One region of the Delftia sp. UME58 genome, then DNA from elsewhere that is predicted to be linked to it. Evidence: predicted binding sites of a transcription regulator. Region 1 holds the regulator's gene; the other holds the start of a gene.
The links. Region 1 encodes LexA, which represses DNA repair genes until DNA is damaged. Its sites were predicted from a motif close to ACTGTATNNNNATACAGT; they were not measured.

Region 1 (7,574 bases):
TGGCGATTGGCTGGCCTCCGTGCTGTATGCGCTGGGCTCGCTGGTACTGGGCGTGGCCGCGCTGTTTGCGGGGTTGGGGCTGGTGCGCATGGTGGCCCATTGAGGCACTGTGATTGCGCTATGCTGTGCGCCATGGCCCGTATGAACGCAACGCAGATTATTCGCACCATCCATTGGATGGTGGGTTAGCCAGCGGCCTTCAACGCCATGCAACCCGCCCAGACGAGGCGGGTTTTTTCATTCCGCCTCCGGGGTTTTCTCATGCCTTTCAGGAGATGGATATGCAGGTTTCCGAACAGTCCCGGCCCCGTTGTGCAAAACATGCCGATGCCACTGTCGCCAACGCGCGGCTTGCCACGCTGCACATGGTCTGCGGCAAGATCGGATCGGGCAAGTCAACGCTGGCGCGGCAATTGGCGTCCGGGCCCGGAACGGTGCTGGTCAGCGAGGATTCCTGGCTGGCCGGCCTGTACCCCGGCGAGATGCAGTCGGTGGCCGATTACGTGCGTTGCAGCGCGCGGCTCAAGGGGTTGATGGGCGCACATGTGCAGGCGCTGTTGAGCACTGGCGTGTCGGTGGTGCTGGACTTTCCGGCCAATACCCTGGAGGGGCGGGGCTGGGCGCGCAGCGTGTTCGAGAAAGTGGGCGCCTCGCACCGCCTGCATTTCCTGGATGTGCCTGACGAGGTCTGCAGGCAGCGCCTGCGGGCGCGCAATGCGGCAGGCGAGCATCCGTTTCAGGCCAGCGATGAGCAGTTCGACCTGATCACGAGCTACTTTGTCGCGCCCTCCGACGAGGAGGGCTTCGACGTGGTGCATCACCCGTATGCGCCCGCCTGAAGCGCCGGTCTGGACGAGACACTTCTGCCAGTCCTGTCGCAGGGCCGCTGTGGCAAAGGCGCCACGCAGTTTCACGTGCCAGGCGGCGGCCTCATGCAAGGCGCGGCGGTCGTTGCTTTCCAGATGTCTCTCGCCCATGCGGCTATGCCAGGACCAGGTGACGACCAAGCCCCGGGCGATGGTGGCCAGATAGCGCCTGGGTTCGCGGATGTCTTGCTTCGGCAGGGGCGAGCGCGGCAGGCGCACAAAGGTGTCATGGGCCAGGTCGGCGGCATCGTCACGGTTGCCCAGGTGTTTGCGCAGCAGACAGAGGGCATCCATTTGTTGCACGTGCGCTACAGGGTGGTGGTGGCCGCAAGCCTGCGCCAGCTTCGCACAGGCCGATTCCTCGTGCGGCGCGTGGTCCGCGCCGCCCATGTTTGTGTCGTGCAAGGTGTGTCGCACACCTTGCATCGGGCCTCAGTTGGCTGCGGCTCCGCCATGCGCCTCCAGGCGCTCCAGCGCAGCGCAGACATCGGCCATTCGCCCGGAGATGAACAGGCATTCAGGCTGTTCCTGTGGCGACCGCTGAATGATGCGCAGGCCTGAAGACTGCTCAGGTGCGGCTTGCAGGGCGGGCTGCGTCGGCAGCAAGGGCAGGATCAGCTGGGCATCTCCAGGGTCTGCAGCGCGTGCAGCCTTGCCGCGGCGCTGCTGGCTGCGCCGGCGTGCCTTGCTGAAAGAGATCACGTTGGCGGGCTCGGGTGCTGTGGCAGGTGTTGGCTGGCCCGCAGGGGCTTGTGCAAGAGGCATGGCCGACTCCATGGCGGTCGCAGTCAGGCGGATGCCATGTGCCAGGCGCAGGAAGGAAAGAGAGGACAGTGTTGGCAGAGCGAATCCCATGTGACGACTCCTGTTGGCGTGTTTCAAAGAGGCATGGACACAGGCAGGATTGCGGTTTTCGGGCAAAGCTCCGCCCAGGGCGAAGCTGCAAGGCTTCGCGCCTACCACCTGGACGGTGCATGAAATAGGGGGTGGCAACCCGTGCAGGGCTGCCCGTCCGGCTTACATGGACATGCTGTTGCGGATCAGCCCCACGGCCAGGCCTTCAATGGCAAAGGCCTCTTCGGGGGCGACGCGGATCACCGGGTAATCGGGGTTTTCCGGCAGAAGTTCCACGCCCTGCGTGGTGCGGCGCAGGCGCTTGACGGTGACTTCATCGCCCAGGCGCGCCACGACGATCTGGCCGTTGCGTGCTTCGTGCGCAGACTGCACGGCCAGCAGGTCGCCGTCCATGATGCCCGCGTCGCGCATGGACATGCCACGCACACGCAGCAGATAGTCGGGGCGGATCTGGAACAGGCTGGGCTCGACGGAATAGGTTTGGTCGATATGTTCCTGGGCGAGAATGGGTGAGCCCGCCGCAACGCGGCCCACCAGGGGCAGCATCAGCGGTGCCAGGGCCGACAGCGGCAGTCCGAAGCTGGTTCCGCGCGCGGCATTGATGTTGCGCACTGTGTCGGTACGCAGGCGAATGCCGCGCGAGGTGCCGCTGACCAGTTCGATCACGCCTTTGCGGGCCAGGGCTTGCAGGTGTTCCTCTGCAGCGTTGGCGGACTTGAAGCCCAGCGTGTTGGCGATTTCCGCGCGTGTGGGGGGCGCGCCCGTGCGGGAGATGGCGGCCTGGATCAGGTCCAGGATCTGTTGCTGGCGGGCGGTGAGCTTGGGATGGTCGAGCATGGCGTGCGTCCGGTCCTTGAGAGCAGATGGCGGGCTGGCAGGTCATCTGATGATTTATACAGTATCTGTATTTTTAACCAGTTTTCCAAGAGGTGCAAGTGGGGCAGTCAAAGTTGGTGATTCTGGGCACGGGCGGGACCATCGCCGGCCGGGCGGATTCGCAGTCGCAGGGAGTCGGGTACAAGGCCGGGCAGATCACGGTGCAGTCGCTGCTGGATGCTGTACCGGACCTGGAGCAGCAGGCGCTGGGCCCCGTGCAGACGCAGCAGATCGCGCAGGTGGACAGCAAGGATATGGACTGGCCCGTGTGGCGCGCGTTGCTGCACGCTTGCGTGCAGGCGCTGGAGGATGCGGACACGCGCGCCGTGGTGATTACGCATGGAACGGACACGCTGGAAGAGACAGCCTGGCTGCTGCACAGCCTGTTGCCGGCCACCAAGCCCATTGTGCTGACCTGCGCCATGCGCCCGGCCACGGCCCTGTTGGCCGACGGGCCGCAGAATCTGCGCGATGCCGTGACCGTGGCTGCCAGCGGCGGGCGCAGCGGTGTATGGGTTGTGGCGGGCGGCGAGGTGCATGCGGCAGCCCAGGTGCAGAAGGTCCACCCCTACCGGCTGCAGGCAATGCGCTCCGTGGAAGGCGGGCCGCAGGCGTTGGTGGAGGAAGGGCGTGTGCGCTGGCTGGTGCCCGATGCGCCGTCCTCCCCCTCCGCGCCGGCGCTGTCCGCGCTGGCCGTGGTGCCTGCGTCCATGTCATCGGATCTGCTGGCGCTGGATGAACTGCCCTGGGTCGAGGTGGTGTTCAGTGGCGCCTTGGCGCGTGCCAGCGGCGTGGATGCGCTGGTGGCGGCAGGCGTGCGTGGCATCGTCGTGGCTGGCACGGGCAACGCGACGGTTCACGAAGGCATGGAAGCGGCCCTGCAGCGCGCCCGCGGCAAGGGCGTCTGGATCTGGCGGGGCACGCGCTGTGCCGAAGGCCTGCCCGTGGCCTCCGGCCTTGGGGCCAACCCGGCAGAGGCCGATCTGGCGCAGCTGCCCGTGGCAAAAGCCCGGATTGCGATGATGCTGGCGCTGGCCGCGCAGCCGCGCGACTGAGCCGGGCGGCGCCGCCGGCATTTCTTCAGTTGCTGGCGGTCAACAAAAAAGCACCCGGCGGGTGCTTTTTTCGTTGCGGCACATGGCCTGCCTCACTCAGCCAGTGCAGCCAGTGCGCGTTGGGTGATGTCCTCGACCGAGCCCAGGCCGCTGATGGCGCGGTACTTGGGTGCCGCTGCGGCTTCCTTTTCGGCCCATGCGCGGTAGTAGTCCACCAGGGGGCGGGTCTGGCTGCTGTAGACGTCCAGGCGCTTCTTGACGGTTTCTTCCTTGTCGTCTTCGCGCTGCACCAGCGGCTCGCCGGTCACGTCGTCCTGGCCTTCGACCTTGGGCGGGTTGAACTTGACGTGGTAGGTGCGGCCCGAGGCGGGGTGGGAGCGGCGGCCGCTCATGCGTTCGATGATGGCGTCGAAGGGCACGTCGATCTCGAGCACATAGTCCAGCTTCACGCCAGCGGCCTTCATGGCGTCGGCCTGGGGAATGGTGCGGGGGAATCCATCAAACAGGAAGCCGTTGGCGCAGTCGGCCTGGGCGATGCGTTCCTTGACCAGATTGATGATCAGGTCGTCGCTGACCAGTTGGCCGGCGTCCATCACGGCCTTGGCCTGCTGGCCCAGGGGCGTTCCGGCCTTGACGGCGGCACGCAGCATGTCACCGGTGGAAATCTGGGGGATGCCGTACTTCTGGCAGATGAAAGCGGCTTGCGTGCCTTTGCCGGCGCCGGGTGCGCCCAACAAAATCAGTTTCATGGAAGTCCTTGAGGAGAGTAGAAATTCTTGTCTGCCGGATCGGCCCACCGGGGCGGACAGTCCATGCGTCATATTTTTGTCGCGGGCAAGGATAGCACGCACAGGGCTAACACTGGCTTACACGCAGAGGGCAAAACTGTCGCCTGTGCAATCTCCAAAAACTGCGTTTTGCTGTCCGACAAAACCGCATGTGCCGTTGTGTTGTGAATGGCGATGCCGGGCATCGCCATTGGCGCATCTGTCAGCGTGCGCGGGATCGGATTCAGGCGGACAACCGGGCGCGCACCCGTTCCAGGTCTTCGGGGGTGTCCACGCCGGGGCCTGGTGCATGGGGCGTGAGGTGGACGGCGATGCGGTGGCCGTGCCACAGCGCACGCAACTGCTCCAGCGCCTCCAGCACCTCGGTGGGGGCGGGAGAAAGCTGCGGGAAGCTGCGCAGGAAACCGGCACGGTAGCTGTAGATGCCGATGTGGCGCAGTGGTGCGAAGCCGGGGTGGCCCGGCGCTGCCGATGCCGCTGCAGATGCCGCCTCCCACCATGCCTGGCCTGCATGTTCACGCGCAAAGGGGATGGGGGCGCGGCTGAAATAGTGGGCCATGCCCTGGGCATCGCAGACGACCTTGACCACGTTCGGGTTGGTGAAGTCGGCCAGGCTGTCGATGGCATGTGCAGCTGTGCCCATGCTGGCCGAGGGCCGCTGCGGCAGCAGGGCGGCCACGGCATCGATGAGGTCGGGAGCGATCAACGGTTCGTCGCCCTGGACGTTGACGACGATGTCGTCGCCATCCAGGCCCAGCAGTTCGCAGGCCTCGGCCAGGCGGTCGCTGCCGCTGGCGTGGTCGTTGCGGGTGAGCACGGCCGCAACGCCGTGCGCGGCGCAGGCGGCGACGATGCTTTCGTCATCGGCCGCGACCACGCAGCGCGTGGCGCCGCTGAGGCCGGCGCGCTGTGCCACGCGCACGACCATGGGAAGGCCTGCAATGTCTGCAAGGGGCTTGCCCGGCAGGCGGCTGGAGGCAAGGCGGGCAGGAATCAGAACCGTGAAGGGCGCGTTGGACATGGTGCGTTGCGGAGGTGGTCGAAAGTGCGGGCGCGGGCGGCGTCGGAAATCGGGCCTTGCGGCGCGATCAGTCCTCGAGCTCGTCGTCGTCCAGCGTGCGGGCTTCGGCCTCCAGCAGCACCGGGATGCCGTCGCGCACGGGGTAGGCCAGGCGGGCGCTGCGCGAGACCAGTTCCTGGTGCTCGCGGTCAAAGCGCAGCGGGCCTTTGGTGACGGGGCAGACCAGCAGTTCGAGAAGTTTGGCGTCCATGGCGGATCCTGTGTTTTGGAGGGGGAGGGCGGGCCGTGGCGGCCAGCCAAGACGGTGATGATAGTCAGGCGCGTGGCCTGCGCAGCGCCTGCAGCCGCTGATCCAGCAGCGCCCAGAAATCTGGCGGCAGCTGCAATTGCAGCGCAACAGACCAGGCCTGGGGATGGGTACGCCACAGCTTGACTGCATCCTTTTCGGTGCAGACCAGCGGGTCTTCATCGCGTCCCAGGCGCTGGAAGCTCTCAAAATTATAGTGATCCGGCAGCGCCTGGGCGTGCCCCAGCGCCAGGCCCTGTTCACTGGCCAGCATGGAGAAAAAGCCCTCGGGCCGGGCCACGGCGGCCACGGCCTCCACGGGCCGTCCGCGCAGGGCCGCCAAGGGGATGCGCTCACCGTGCGCATTGACGCCTTCCGCGGCCAGTTGGCGCTGCATGGCAAAGGCGGGCGCATCCGTTGGCGGACAGGCGCCCGCATGCAGCACGGCGGTGACGGGGCGCGGCCAGGATTCGCGCAGCGGGCCTGCCGGCAGCAGCCAGCCATTGCCGATGCCGTCGTCGTTGAAGACGCACAGCTCGATGTCGCGGGCCAGGGCCAGGTGCTGCAGGCCGTCGTCGCTGATGACCACATCCACCTGCGGATGGCGGACGCGCAGGGCCTGGACGGCCTCGATGCGCTTGCGCGCCACGAAGACCGGCACGCCGCTGGCGCGCGCCAGAAGCGCGGGTTCGTCGCCCACGTCGGCGGGGGCGCTTTCGGGCAGGGCTTCTCGGCAGTCGTCCGTGCTGCGGCCATAGCCGCGCGAGACGATGCCGGGGCTCCAGCCGCTGTCCCGCAGATGGCGGGCCAGGGCGAGCGTGACGGGGGTCTTCCCGGCGCCGCCCGCAATCACGTTGCCGACGACGATGACCGGAATGCCGGCCTGGCCTGCACGCCTGAAACCCAGTGCATAGGGCAGCCGATGCAGGCCCAGCAGGGCACGGTACAGCAGGGACAGGGGAAAGAGGGCGCAGGCCAGCGGGCCGCGGTGGCGCCAGGCCGCGCGAAGCCCCCGGGGTGCGGGGGCGGGACCATTCCCGGGCATGGCGGCCTTGCCTTCAGCGCCCGGCGCTGGCCGAGGTCTGCGTGGCGAAGGTGATCTGGGACAGTCCGGCGCGGCGCGAGGCCTCCATCACCGACACCACGGACTGGTGCGGCGCGGTGGCGTCGGCGCTGATGATGACCACGCTGTCCTTGCCGGCACTGGCCGCTGCGGCCAGTGCCTGGGTCAGGCCGGTGACGCTGCGGTCTTCCACGGCGGTCTTGTTGATGGCGTAGCGGCCGTCGGCGGCGATGGCGACGATGATTTCGCGGGGCCGGTCGCGCTGCTGCTCGACATCGGCCACGGGAAGGGTCAGCTGCAGCTCGGTGAACTTGCTGTAGGTGGTGGACAGCATCAGAAAGATCAGCACCACCAGCAGCACATCGATGAACGGGATCAGGTTGATCTCGGGCTCGTCACGGCGGCGGGGACGGAAGTTCATGGCAGGTCTCTCGCGTGCGGGTTCTGCGGGTTCACTTGCCGCCGACGCGCACCAGGTGGCGCACGAACTGCTCGGAAGCCAGCTCCATGCCCAGCAGGTAGCCATCGACGCGGGCGCGGAAGTAGCGCCAGAAGATCAGGGCCGGAATGGCGACGATCAGGCCGAAGGCCGTGTTGTACAGGGCGATGGAGATGCCGGCCGCCAGCTGCGCCGGGTTGCCGCCGCCGGTGGCCGATGCGCCGCCTTGCGAGCCGAAGATCTCGATCATGCCGATCACCGTGCCCAGCAGGCCCAGCAAAGGCGCGGCAGAGGCGATGGTGGCTAGCGCGCTCAGGTGCTTTTC
Region 2 (7,574 bases), on a different contig from region 1:
GTCAATCGTTGCTCCCGACAGCTTGACCCGCTTCTGGTCCTCGACCAGCCTGGACTGAAAGCAGGCCGGCGCCAACCGCCAATCAACGACGCGATGCCCAGCGCCGGCCTGGGCGCCTGGGGCAGTCTGGAGGGAGGCCACTCGGCAGTATCGAGGCACAATCGCGGCTTTGCGCCATGACCATGTTTTCCCCCCCAAAAGCAGCGACCTAGGGACGACTTGGCGTGGACACCGAAGGCAAATGAAATGAAAAATGCAACAGGTATCTTGATTGCCCTGATTCTGACGGCTTGTGGAGGCGGAGGCGGAGGCGGCACCGAGAATCCACCTCCCGTGGTCAATCCAAACCCCGAGCCCGGCAATGGCGGCAATGGCACGCTGACATTCGACCCTCCCCGGCTGGAGGCTACCGTCATGCAGGCAGAGTCGCTGACGCTGCAAGTCGTCGGCACCGCCTCCTCCAGCATCCAGGAACAATTGAATCTGCGGCTGGAAGTCACGGCTGACTTCTCTCCCGAAGTGGCGTTGGAGCAGTTGGGCGCCCGCCAGTATCGGGCCCGACTCAAGATATCCGAGAGCGCCGCCAGCGGCACGCGCTCCGGCTTCATCAACGTATCCCTGTGCCGCGATGCCCCCGCCGTCTGCGCTTCACCCTATCCAGGATCGCCCTGGAAACTGCCCTACCAACTCAACATCATCTCGACTGCAGATAATCTGAAGCCGCTGAGCAAGCTCGATGGCGCCTCGACCTGGTCCAATTTCCAGGGCAATGCGGGGCACACAGGCTATGTCGCGACGAGCAAGTGGCTTGATCCCGCGAACTTCAGCCTGCGCTGGATGCGGTCCAAGTCCACGGGAGCTGATGGCTCCAGCAGTGAAATGCTGACCACCGGTTCGCACGTGGTCTTCAACGGCGGCTCAGGCGCTGACCAGGCCATCGTGGCGCTGAACGAGGCCGACGGCAACGTCGCCTGGATACGGCCTCTGCCCTTTTTCGGTAATCCGGTGCTTGTCGCCGGCCATGTCGTGTCCCAGGTGCGGTCGTTCCAATCGTCACTGAAGACTCTGGATGCCGCTACCGGAGCCATCGTGGCAGAGGAAAAGCCGGTGACAACCGGCCGTGAATCCAGCCTCTGGCTTACCGGAGATGCCGATTCCGTCTATGTTGGCGAGCAGCAGCGCCGTGTGGATGCCGCGACCGCCACGGTGCGCTGGATGGAGCCTGAGCTTCCCATCTTCTATCAAGGCGAGCGCGTGGACGCCGTCGATGCCCAGCATGTCTATTCGATGCAGAAAAATGTCTCGGCTCAAGCGGAAGCCAGCTTGGTGATCAAGCGGCGCGAGGACGGCGGTCGGGCCATCGTGCTGGACGATCCCCAGAACATCCCGTACGCCTTCACGGAGAAAGCCCCCAGCACCACGGTGCTGGATGGCGCTGACCGGGTGCTCGCCGCGCGCTACGGCTACAGCGAAATCACGATCAGCAGCTTTTCCCTCTCACAGAAAAAGCGCCTGTGGACCATGAAGAAGAACTTCCTCAGCGTCCCGATCGTGGCCAACGGAGTGGTTTATCTGGTCTTCGATCCGTTCAGATCAGGCGAGCCAAGGCAATTGCACGCCTATGCGGGCGATAGCGGAGCTCTGCTGTGGTCCATGCCGCTGACGGGCGACAACAATCCCATCAACATCAACGGCCTCACCTACCAAGTCGTTGCCGTCAACAACCTGATTTTCATATCCAATCTGTCAGCCGAAAAGGGCAACTACACCCACGCAGTGGACCCAGCGACCCGCAAGATAGTCTGGCAGTTGCCGGCCAGCGGACGCTTGGCCGTATCCGACAACGGCCTGCTCTACATCGCCAGACCCAACAAGAGCCTGCTGGCCATCAATCTGCAGTGAGGCGAGGGCGAAGCTACAGCGTCGACCAGGCGGACGCTGCAGGGAGCAAAGCGGTGGGCCATGCAGTGAATGCCCGGGAAACGACAACCCCTGTTGAGGCTTGCACCCTCTACAACATCGGCCCCCGCATGGCGCAGACCCGGCACACGCTTGGCAGGCCCGCTATTTCAGCAGGAAGGTGACGGGCACGCGCGTCCACATGCTGTCCGGCACGCCGTCGCGCGTGCCGGGGACAAAGCGCCACGTCCGCACGGCGTCCAGCGCCTCCTGGTCGAGCAGAGGATAGCCGCTGCTGTCTGCCACATCCACGGCCAGTGCCTTTCCGCTGGCGCCCACCAGAACCCGCAGCACCACCTTGCCTTCCTGCTCCAGCCGCCTGGCTTCCTTGGGATAGGCCGGCATCTTGTTCTCGCTGGCCTGCCTGTCAGGCACAGGCTGCACCACGCCTGCCGCAGCCGGGCCGCCGGCCAGCAGGCCCAGGGTCAATGCAAGGAGGGCGCAGCGCATGCGGGACATTCGGAAGGCTCCTGGATGGGGGCGGGATGTCAGTCGTGGACTGGTGCGGGCCCGGATCATCGCATGCCCTCCACCCGCCACCAGCGCGGCAGCAGCGCCTGCACCTCGCCGCGCCGATAGCGGTCGTCAATGAGAAAGACCACGCCGCGGTCGTGCTCGCTGCGGATGACGCGGCCCGCAGCCTGGACCACCTTGCGCAGGCCCGGGTAGAGGTAGCTGTAGTCATAGCCCTTGTCCGCGCCGAACTGGCGGTCCATGGCGCGCTTCATCTCTTCGTTGACGGGATTGACCTGGGGCAGGCCCAGCGTGGCCACGAAGGCGCCGATCAGGCGCTCGCCGGGCAGGTCCACGCCTTCGGAGAACGCGCCGCCCAGCACGGCGAAGCCCACGCCCTGCCCGGCCTCGGTGAAGCGGGCCAGGAAGGCCGCGCGGCCCTCCTCGTCCATGGACGGGGTCTGCAGCCAGACGGGCAGATCGGGATGGGCGCGCTGCAGGCATTCGGCCACGCGCTGCAGGTAGTCGAAGCTGCTGAAAAAGCACAGGTAGTTGCCGGGCCGGCGCGCGTACTGCGCGGCCACGAGGTCGGCGATGGGCCGCAGCGAGCGGTCGCGGTCCCGGTAGCGCGTGGAGATGTGGCCGGCCACCTGCACATCGAGCTGGTCGGCCTGGAAGGGCGAGTCGGCCTCCAGCCAGTGCGTGGCTTCGGGCAGGCCCAGGATGTCGCGGTAGAAATGCGGCGGGCTCAGCGTGCCCGAGAACAGCACCGAGGCATGCGCCGCCGCATGGCGCGCCGCCAGGTGGGGCGCGGGCACCACGCAGCGTATGCACAGCGTGGAAGCCGGCGCGCGACGGAAGCCTGAGCGCCCGGGCAGCAGATGGACATCGAACAGCGCATGGCCGCCGAACTGCTCGGCCAGCGCCATGAACTGCAGCGCCTCCCAGTAGAAATCCAGCACCGGGTCGCCGGGCAGCATGGGGCTGTCGGCATTGGCGTCGGCGATGGCGGCCACGGCGCGCTGCACGGCGCCCAGCAGGCCTGCGGGCACTTCCTCATGGGCCTGGTAGCTGGCGGTCTGTTCCCTGTTCAGCGCACTCCAGCTGCGGCCGAGCCGGTCCAGTGCCTTGCGCACCGCTCCGGTGGCCGCCTTGCGGGCCGCGGCCAGGGCGAGCTGCGACAGCTCGGCCGTGTACATGCGGCGCGCGCGCTCCAGCAGGTTGTGGGCCTCGTCCACCAGCACGCCCACCTTCCATTGCTGGGCCTGGGTGAGCGCGAACAGCATGGCGGCGCTGTCGTAGAAGTAGTGGTAGTCGGCCACGACCACGTCGCTCCAGCGCACCAGTTCCTGGGCCAGGTAGTAGGGGCAGATCTCGTGCGCCAGGGCGACGGCGCGCACGGCGGGCGGGTCCCAGGGGGCCTGCTGCAGCGCGGCGGCGCGCGCGGCGGGCAGCCGGTCGAAGAAGCCGCGCGCCAGCGGGCAGGAGTCGCCGTGGCAGGCCTTGCCGGGGTGCTCGCAGGCCTTGTCGCGCGCCAGGATGGCGAGCACGCGCAGCCTTGCGGGTGGCGCGGGTGGCGAGGGCGGAGGTTGTGGCGCAGCCGGTTCCTGCGGCGGTGTCTGGTGCTGCTCGGCAATCTGCCGGTTCACGCTGGCCAGCGCCTGCAGTGCCAGAGCGTGGCCCGTGCCCTTGGCCGTCAGGAAGAACAGGCGGTCCAGGCCCTGGTCCGGCATGGCCTTGAGCATGGGGAAGATGGTGCCCAGCGTCTTGCCGATGCCCGTGGGCGCCTGCGCCATCAGGCACTGGCCGCCCTGCTGCGCGCGCGCCACGCGGTAGACGGCCACGGCCAGCTCGCGCTGGCCCGCGCGAAAGCCCTGCATGGGAAAGCGCAGCGCGGCCAGCGCCGCCTCGCGCGCCGCGCGGTGGGCGGCCTCGCTGCGCGCCCAGTCCAGGAACAGCGCGCACTGCTGCTCGAAGAAGGCGCGCAGCGTGGCCGCGTCTTCCTCCTGCACCAGCACGGTTTCCTCCGAGTTGCCCACGTTGAAATACACCAGGGCCACGCGCAGCCGCTGCAGGCCGCGCGCCTGGCACAGCAGATGGGCGTAGATGCGCGCCTGGGCCCAGTGCAGTGCCCGGTGGTGGGCGCGCACGCCCTCGATCTGGCCACGGTAGGTCTTGATTTCCTCCAGCTGGCCGGCCTGGGCATCGAAGCCGTCGGCACGGCCGCGCACGCGCAGGTCGCGGTATTCACCGGCAAGGCTGATCTCGGTCTCGTAGTCCTTGCCCCTGCGCGATTGCACCAGGCTGTGGCCGGCCATGCCCTCCAGCGCGCTGGGCGCGGGCGTGAAGCGCAGGTCCAGGTCGCCCGCGCGCGCCGTGAACTCGCACAGCGCGCGCACGGCCACGGTGTAGCTCACGCGGCCTCTCCCAGCGGCTGGCCGCGCCACTGCACATGGCACACGCGCACGGGAATGCCGTGCTCGGCGCAGTACTGCAGCCAGCGGATCTGGTTGTCCTGCAGCTTGTCTCCGGGGGCCTTGGCCTCGACCAGTTCGTAGCGGCGCTCGGCTGGCCAGAAGCGCACCAGATCGGGCAAGCCCGTGCGGTTGGCCTGCACGTCGCGCAGCAACCGCGCAAAGAACAGCTTGAGGTGGGCGGCCGGAATGCAGTCCAGGGCCAGCTCCAGCAGCGGCGCGCTCAGCGTGCCCCAGAACACGAAGGGCGACTGCAGGCCCTGCTTGTCGGCATGGCGCTGCACGATGACCTCGCGCCAGCTGCCATCGTCCAGATGCGCCAGACATTCCTCGAACAATGCTGCGCGGCGCTGCGCGAAGTCGGGCGCGGACAGGTCGGCCGGGCCGCTCTGGAACGGGTGGAAGAAGGCGCCCGGCAGCGGCGCGAAGATGGCCGGCCAGCACAGCAGGCCGAACAGGGAGTTGATGAGCGCGTTCTCCACGTAGAACACGGGCGCATCCTCGCTGTGCCAATGGTCGCGCAGCACGTATTCGACCGATGCGGGCCGCGCCGGCAGCTCCAGCTCCACGTCCATGCGCATCTGCGCCACCACGGGCGCCAGCGCCGCCGCACGCCCGCGCGCGCCCTGCCCCAGGCTGCGGCGCAGGCGCGGCAGCATGCGCGCCACGCGCTGCAGTTCCTCGTCGCTTTCGGGCTGGGCCTGGGCGGCCTGGGCCAGCGCCATGGCATCGGCAAAGCGCTCCATGCGCTCGTACACGCGCATGCGCCGGTGGCGCGCGCCGGGGTAGCGGCTTTGCGCATAGGCCTGCTCGGCACGCTCCCAGTCCTGCATGCGCTCGCAGGCCTGGCCTATGCGCAGCAGCACCTTGGCACGGCGCTGCTCCAGCCAGGCATTGCCGCTGGCGCAGCCGGCCAGCTGCTGCAGCAGCGCATCGATCTCCACGCCCTCATCCAGCGCCGCGCGGCAGGCCTGCAGGGCCAGGTAGCCATCGACGTCGCTGCGCGACTGGAACGCGCGCGAGGCGGCGTCAAAGGCCACGGCCTCGTAGCGGAACACGCCCAGGTCGGCCAGCACGAATTCCGACCAGTCCTGGTAGAGGTTGCCGAAGAACATCAGTCGAAAGCGCTCGCACAGCGCACCCACCATTACGCGCCAGGCGGCCTGGCCGGCTCCGACGCCCCGGGGCTGCCATTGCGCATAGGGCCTGGGCGCCTCATGCAGGGGCTGCAGGGCCTGCAACAGCTCGGCCTTGCGAAGGCCCGCGTGAACGGGTTCGCCTGCGAACAGCTGCAGCAGCTCGGGCTTGGTGTGCAGCGCAAACAGCTCCTCCAGCGCCATGGGGTGGCCCGCGTCCAGCCAGCCCAGCTCCAGCAGGGGCGCGGCCGCGTCGGCAATGGCGGGAATCTCTTCGTACACCAGCTTGCCGGCCCGAAACCAGGGCCCGCGCCTCATCAGCAAACGCACCATCAGCGCCCGCGAGGGCTGGGGCAATTGCGTGAAACGGGTGAGGAATTCCTGCTCGGGCGCGTCCAGCAGATCGCCGTAACGCTGGCCGATCCAGTCCAGCGCGCGCTGGAAGTTGTGCAGGTAGTAGAAACGGTGGGGAGGGAGCATGGGCCTGGCAGATCGGGCAGCCAGGCCGCTCGAAAACTGTATCTTTATACAGTCATCATATCAAACCCGGTAGTGCTCACTTCGCACAACGGACTTGCCCCGGGCAGGCTCATCCGGCCAGGAAGCCGCCATCGGTCGCCAGGCAGTGCCCGACCACAAAGGTCGCCTCGTCCGACATCAGCCAGACGACGGCCGTGGCCACCTCCTGCGGATGGCCCATGCGCCGCAGCGGCAGGCTCGCCGCCACGGCATGCATGTCGGCAATGCCCGAGCCCAGCATCATGTCCGTGACCACGCGGCCAGGGGCAACGGCATTGATGCGGATGCCACGCGGCGCGTACTCCATGGCGGCGGCGCGGGTCAGCGACAGGGCAGCAGCCTTGGAGGCGCCGTACAGCGACAGGCCCGGGTTGGGATTGCGTATGCCGCTGACGCTGGTGTTGTTCACGATGGTGCCGCCGCCCGTTGCCAGCATGGCCGCCAGTTCATGGCGCATGGCGTGGAAGACCGCACGCACATTCGTATCGAAGACCTGGGAAAAGACCGCGTCATCCTGCTCGGCCAGCGCGGCGCGCCGCTCCTGGAAGCCCGCATTGTTGAAGGCCGCGTCCAGCCGCCCGAAGCGCGCCACGGCCTGCTCCACCACCGCCGCCATGTCCTCCTGCCGCGTTGCATCGCAGGCCAGGAAAAGGCCGTCTGCCCCTCGCTGCCGGACTTCCTGCTCCAGCTCCAGGCCCAGCTCACGGCGGCGCCCCGTGACCACCACGGCGGCGGCGCCCTCCTCGGCCATGCGCAGGGCGGTGGCCCGGCCTATGCCGCTGGTGGCGCCCACCACCAGGCAGACACGCCCCCGAAGTCGCCCCGATGGTGCAAGGGCCGGCAGGGGGCCGGCCAGTTCCAACTGACGCTGCTGCATGTCCATGGCGATGTTCCTTCGCAATTTGGTTGCATGATACAACCAATAGATTAAAAACACCATGCGGGCAAAGCCGGCGCCATCCCGCGCGGCTCACTTGCAGGGATGCGCCATTGGATGCAAACTTGCTTCAACATTGATGCAATGAGGTCTGCC

Region 2: the regulator LexA is predicted to act here: its motif matches at 6,538-6,555, upstream of A9976_RS15060 (VRR-NUC domain-containing protein).

Annotation. Positions count from the first base shown of each region.
Region 1 covers NZ_LZZV01000013.1:98,790-106,363, forward strand. Annotated here, with positions in the region: gene crcB (fluoride efflux transporter CrcB) at 1-103, shown strand, start outside; gene A9976_RS03940 (ATP-binding protein) at 282-839, shown strand; partial or broken gene A9976_RS03945 (sigma factor) at 1,002-1,160, opposite strand; gene A9976_RS03950 (hypothetical protein) at 1,299-1,721, opposite strand; gene lexA (transcriptional repressor LexA) at 1,884-2,558, opposite strand; gene A9976_RS03960 (asparaginase) at 2,657-3,652, shown strand; gene adk (adenylate kinase) at 3,745-4,401, opposite strand; gene kdsB (3-deoxy-manno-octulosonate cytidylyltransferase) at 4,664-5,461, opposite strand; gene A9976_RS03975 (Trm112 family protein) at 5,529-5,711, opposite strand; gene lpxK (tetraacyldisaccharide 4'-kinase) at 5,776-6,792, opposite strand; gene A9976_RS03985 (biopolymer transporter ExbD) at 6,806-7,231, opposite strand; gene A9976_RS03990 (MotA/TolQ/ExbB proton channel family protein) at 7,263-7,574, opposite strand, start outside.
Region 2 covers NZ_LZZV01000052.1:442,194-449,767, forward strand. Annotated here, with positions in the region: gene A9976_RS31750 (PQQ-binding-like beta-propeller repeat protein) at 247-1,902, shown strand; gene A9976_RS15050 (energy transducer TonB) at 2,065-2,418, opposite strand; gene A9976_RS15055 (helicase C-terminal domain-containing protein) at 2,475-4,829, opposite strand; gene A9976_RS15060 (VRR-NUC domain-containing protein) at 4,826-6,502, opposite strand; gene A9976_RS15065 (SDR family NAD(P)-dependent oxidoreductase) at 6,612-7,424, opposite strand.